DNA from 2 places in the Nocardia sp. GCM10030253 genome. Region 2 is predicted to be linked to the other one. Evidence: riboswitches for the same ligand, from Rfam matches in the RefSeq annotation. Region 2 holds a riboswitch; the other holds the start of a gene.

Evidence for each region. Region 2 has a riboswitch for S-adenosylmethionine ahead of ACFQZZ_RS28375 (rhodanese-like domain-containing protein). Riboswitches for the same ligand answer to the same signal wherever they lie in the genome.
Region 1: another riboswitch for S-adenosylmethionine. It lies ahead of ACFQZZ_RS10395 (aminotransferase class V-fold PLP-dependent enzyme); the one in region 2 lies ahead of ACFQZZ_RS28375 (rhodanese-like domain-containing protein).

The regions. Positions count from the first base shown of each region.
Region 1 covers NZ_JBHTDL010000005.1:429,680-432,595, forward strand. The annotation lists gene ACFQZZ_RS10390 (Uma2 family endonuclease) at 1-325, opposite strand, end outside; gene ACFQZZ_RS10395 (aminotransferase class V-fold PLP-dependent enzyme) at 643-1,965, opposite strand; SAM riboswitch class IV at 2,012-2,125, opposite strand; gene ACFQZZ_RS10400 (LysE family translocator) at 2,265-2,916, shown strand, end outside.
Region 2 covers NZ_JBHTDL010000012.1:440,835-443,750, reverse strand. The annotation lists gene ACFQZZ_RS28385 (FAD-dependent oxidoreductase) at 1-437, opposite strand, end outside; gene ACFQZZ_RS28380 (hypothetical protein) at 778-1,233, shown strand; SAM riboswitch class IV at 1,297-1,413, shown strand; gene ACFQZZ_RS28375 (rhodanese-like domain-containing protein) at 1,428-1,844, shown strand; gene ACFQZZ_RS28370 (O-succinylhomoserine sulfhydrylase) at 1,841-2,916, shown strand, end outside.

The DNA.
Region 1 (2,916 bases), on a different contig from region 2:
GCTCGGTCAATCGCAGGACGTCCTGGTGCGTCTCCGCGAGTCGATAGCTCTGGCTGGCCCAGTCGAGGCGGTACTCCTGGATGATCTCGACCCGCCGTTCGGCATCCAGATGCACAACCAGATAGATCGGTATCCCGTCGTGCGCGTACTCGGCCCGCTTATCGACCGTATCGGTGTATTCGGACCCCGGCGATACAACTTCGGCGACCAGCAACACATCCGCGGTCGTCAGCTTTCGTTCGTCGCCGATGCACCGATGCAGGGCAACGTCGGGACGACGGAACGAGAACCCCGGACTCCCTGGACGGCTTTGTACATAGTGCATTTTCGAAGTCGGTCACCACACCGGTGCACGGCTGCGCCGGCCGCGCCTGCTCCAAGCTGTTCGCCAACCGGCGGGCAACGTTGTTGTGTTGAAAGCTGCCACTACGGCAGAGGATGACATGACCGTCGACGACCTCGATCTGCCGCTGCACATCCTCGGGCAATACGTCGTAGCCCTCCTCGGTGATGAGCAGAGCACCCCGGATCGGTGGCCCATGCGGGCAAGATGGTCATGGGCTCGATGCTATGGAGCGAAGTGCCTGCGTGAGCACCTTCGGTCCCAACGCAGGCGATCGCGGACAACCGAACAAAGGCGAGTCAGCCGATGAGGCAGGGGGCGGCGCCGTCGGTGGAGTCGGTGCTGGTGAAGGGGCGGGTTTCCGGGGTGGGGTTCCAGAGTCCGTCGATGGTGGCGTAGTTCCAGGTGGCGCCGGATTCGACGAGGGTGGCGACAGCGTCGACGAGGCGGTCGACGTCTGCGGAGCTGGTGCCGAGCCCGATGCTGGCGCGCAGCGCGCCGTCGAGGCCGAGACGGGCGAGCAGCGGGTGGGCGCAGAAGCGGCCGTCGCGGACCCCGATGCCGTGTTCGGCCGACAGGTAGGCGGCGACGTGGCCGGGGACGAAACCGTCGAGGGTGAAGGCGACGATGCCGACGGTGTCGGGGCTGTCGTCCCAGATGCGGAGAAGATCGACGCCGGGAATGGCGGAGAGTCCCGCGCGCAGGCGCTCGGCGAGCGCGCGCTCGTGGGTGGCGAGTGTTTCGGGATCGATCGCACAGAGCGCGTCACAGGCGGCGGCGAGCGCTGCCGCGCCGAGGACATTCGGGGAGCCCGCTTCGTGGCGCTGCGGCGCGGGGGCCCAGTCGGCGCCGGTGGTGGTGACCTCGCGGACCGCACCGCCGCCTGCCAGATACGGGTCGGCGGCATCCAGCCAATCGCGGCGGCCGACAAGCACACCCGCTCCGAACGGCGCGTACAGCTTGTGGCCGGAGAACGCCAGATAGTCGATGCCCGTGTCGCGCAGGCTGATTCGCCGGTGCGGCGCCAGCTGCGCCGCGTCGACAAGAATGCGAGCGCCGCACTGGTGGGCGATGGTGGCCAGCCGCTCCAGCGGCAGTACCTCGCCGGTGACATTGGAGGCGCCGGTGACGGCGAGCAGCGCGGCAGGCTTGCTGCACAGTTCGGCGACGAGCAGCCGGATGGTCTCGGCCACGGTGTCCGCGGCTCGCACGACGCGGCGACCGTGCCTGGTCCATGCCAGGAAATTCGCGTGGTGCTCGATATCGAGCACTACGGTGTCGCCCGGCACGCAGGCCGCGAGCAGGTTCAGCGAATCGGTGGTGTTGCGGGTGAACACCACCACCTGGTCATCGTCGGCATCGAGGAACCGCGTCACCGAACCGCGGGCGGCCTCGTAGCACTCGGTGGAGATCCGCGAGGCGTAGCCGGCACCGCGGTGCACGCTCGCGTAGTACGGCAGCAACTGCTGTACCCGGTCGGCGACCTGCGCCAAGGCCGGTGCGCTCGCGGCGTAGTCGAAGTTGGCGTAGGTGGTCGTTCCGCCCTGAACGAGCGGCACCCGCAGGTCGTCGCCGGAAACCCGGGCGAGGGCGGCACAGCTCTGATCCACAACAGCAGTCATCACGAAATCCCGTCGGCTATGGGACCCGGAACCAAGGGGTTATTCGAGTCCGCGCTTGCCGCGCCCGGTCGGGCGGCGGCCAGGTCGTCACCTGGAGCACCCCACCGCGGAGGAGGGTTGCCGACCAGCTAGCCAGGGCTTGATGCTGGTACTCATGACCTGCACCGAGATTGACAGACCCCACATGCCGCTGTCAACCGGTATCGCGAACGCCACCGGAGGAGCCGAGGCTAGTCGCGCACGATCTGCGCACGTCAAACCCAGTTGCGCGATGTCGTGATGTGCGGTCCCATCGGTAGGTGACGCTTTCCCTGCTGCTCAGTTTCATCGGCGTGTGCGTACTGCTGTCGATCACACCGGGCCCCGATTCGTTCCTGGTGCTGCGCTTCTCGATCGTGGACGCGCGACCGGGGATCGCCGCGGCGATCGGATCGGCGCTGGGCGGCATCGTGTGGGCCGTTGTCGTCGCGGCGGGCGTCGCCGCCTTGCTGGAGCAGTCGGCGACGGCCTATCGCGCGCTCAAGATCGTCGGTGGAATCTACCTGGTGTACTTGGGAGTTCGGGCGCTGATCGACCACCGGCGGCAACGCCGTGCGGCCGGTGCGATCGCCGACCCCACCGAAGCGGTTACCGCGCAGGCGAATTCCGGCGCTCCCGCCTCGATTCGCTCGGCGTTCGCCGCGGGTGTGGTGTCGTGCATGTTCAACCCGAAGGTCGGCCTGTTCTACCTCGCGGTGCTGCCCCAATTCCTCACCGAGGTCACCTTTGCCAACACCCTCGCCCTCGGCGCGGTCGAGTCGAGCATCGCCGCTGTGGAGATGGTGCTGCTCGCTATCGCCGCCTCCCGCGCGGTGGCGATGCTGCGCAAGCCGAAGGTCCGCGATCGCCTCGAACAGGCGAGCGCGGCCATTCTCGCGGCCCTCGGCGTCGGCACCGCCGCGTCCGCCGCGT
Region 2 (2,916 bases):
AGCGGCCAGGTGCGCGGGACATCGGGGTGCCCGTCGTACCAGGACACGAAGTCCGCCGCGCCGTAGCTGCCGTCGAGACCGATGCCGGGGATGTCCAGGGCGCGGTCGGCGTTGGCGCCGGTGGAGAAGATGACCGCGTCATAGAAGGTGCGCAGGTCGTCGAGGGTGATGTCGGTGCCGTAGTCGATGTTGCCGAGCAGGCGCACCTGCGGCTTGTCGAGCACCTTGTGCAGGGCGGTGATGATGCCCTTGATACGCGGATGGTCGGGCGCGACGCCGTAGCGGATCAGCCCGAACGGGGCAGGCATGCGCTCGAACAAGTCGATCGACACTTCCGCATCGGATTTCATCAATGCGTCGGCGGCGTAGATACCGGCCGGTCCTGCGCCCACGATCGCGATGCGGAGCGGGCGGGTCGCTGCACTCTGTTCGGTCATCTCTTACGCGCACCCTTATGGTCGAAAACAATTAATGGCGTCGGTCTTAGCCTAGGCTAACTCGACGCGCCGCTGTGGTTGCCCCTGGTATGCGGACACTGGCGCTGGCTCGCTGGCATATCGGCTATGACAGCAGGCCGCAATCTCGCGATTCTATCGGTGGCCCGGAGGGCCGCCCGCGCCGGTGCGGTGACCTTCGGGATGTCACAGCGGCCTCCGCTTCACTGCGTACCCACGGCGCGCCCCGACATACACAGTAGCGACGCCGATCGTCCGCGACGTGTCGCCGAGTTCGGGGGCGGGCGCCGGATACCCCCGCGGACCAGGGATCATCGTGGACATGACCGATCAGCGAGACACCGACGGCGACCAAGTAATCGAGGTCGATCAGACCGACTCCCGCTCCGCGTGGCCGTTCATCGCGGCCGCGGTGGTCGCGGCGGTCGTGGTCGTCGCGATCGTGCTCGGCGGACTGCTGTCACCGGCTGAGAAAAATGTCACAGAAGCCGACCGGATCGCGGCCGCGGTCCGCAACTACGCCGACGCACGCGGCCGTTCGGATATCACGCCGCCGCCAGGTGTGGCCTGCGACGGATTCGACGAGGGCAAGTCATCGCTGGCGCCCCAACTCGGCGGCATCGAAACCGGAAAGTCGGTCGAGATAACCAAAATCGAGAATCCGATGGTCAACGGGAATCGGGCGAAGGCGACGGTGACGACGAAGGTCGACGGCAAGGAGACGCCCGCGACCTGGAATCTGACGCGATCCGGCGACCGTTGGCTCATCTGCGGTTGACTCGTCCTGCGTCGTGAACTGGGGTTTGACAGGGTGACCCCCGCCCAGGCAATCTCAGAACCAGGTCATGAGAACCAGCGTCAAGCCCCGGCTTGCTGGTCGGCAACCCTCCTCCGCGGCGGGGTGCTCCGGGTGACGACCTGGCCGCGCACCGAAACCCAGGTGCGGCAAGAGCGGATTCACAGGAGGTCCACATGAGTTATGCCGGTGACATCACCCCACAGCAAGCGTGGGAACTATTGCGGGACAACCCCGAAGCCGTCCTGGTGGACGTGCGTACCGAAGCCGAATGGCGCTTCGTCGGAGTTCCCGACACCACCTCGATCGAGCGCCCGACGGTGCTGATCGAGTGGGTCGACGGAACCGGCACCCGCAACAGTGCCTTTGTGGAGCAACTGACCGAGGCACTCGACGGCCGCGACCCGGAGGCCCCCGTGGTGTTCCTGTGTCGCTCCGGCCAGCGTTCCGCGCATGCCGCCGACATCGCGACCAGCCTCGGGATCGGCCCGTCCTACAACGTGCTGGAGGGCTTCGAGGGCGGCCTCGACGCGACCGGCCATCGTGGCGGTTCCGGCTGGCGGGCCATCGGACTTCCGTGGCGGCAGTCGTGATCACCGGCGGTTCCTTCGACAAGCCGCTGCCCGAGGGCGTCGGTCCGGCGACCCTCGGCGTGCGAGGTGGCTTGCGGCGCTCCGGTTTCGAGGAGACGGCCGAAGCGCTGTACCTGACCTCCGGCTTCGTCTACGAGAGCGCCGAGGCCGCCGAGGCCGCGTTCACCGGCGACGTCGAGCATTTCGTCTACTCCCGCTACGGCAACCCGACGGTCGCCATGTTCGAGGAGCGGCTGCGCCTGATGGACGGCGCCGAAGCCTGCTTCGCCACGGCCAGCGGTATGTCCGCGGTCTTCACCGCGCTTGGCGCGCTGCTTGGCGCCGGTGATCGACTCGTGGCCGCGCGCAGCCTGTTCGGCTCCTGCTTCGTGGTGTGCAACGAGATTCTGCCGCGCTGGGGCATCGAGACCGTCTTCGTCGACGGCGACGACCTCGACCAGTGGGAGCAAGCGCTGTCGGTGCCAACCCAGGCGGTGTTCTTCGAGACACCGGCCAACCCCATGCAGACGCTTGTCGACGTGCGCCGGGTCACCGAACTCGCACACGCGGCGGGCGCGAAGGTGGTGCTGGACAACGTTTTCGCCACACCGCTGCTGCAGCGCGGCTTCGAACTCGGCGCCGACGTTCTCGTGTATTCCGGCACCAAGCACATCGACGGCCAGGGTCGGGTGCTCGGCGGCGCGATTCTCGGCGAGCACGATTACATCGACGGCCCGGTGAAAAACCTGATGCGCCACACCGGCCCCGCGCTGAGCCCGTTCAATGCGTGGACTCTGCTCAAGGGCCTGGAGACCATGCCGCTTCGGGTGCGTCATTCGACCGCATCCGCGCTGCGCATCGCCGAGTTCCTCGAGGGCAACAAGTCCGTTGGCTGGGTGAAATATCCCTTCCTGGAATCACATCCGCAGCACGCGCTGGCCACCAGCCAGATGAGCGGCGGCGGGACCGTGGTCACTTTCGAGTTGAACGCACCCGCTGACGAGGGCAAGAAGCGCGCCTTCGAGGTGCTCAACCGGTTGCGCATCGTGGACATCTCCAACAACCTCGGTGACTCCAAGACCCTGATCACCCA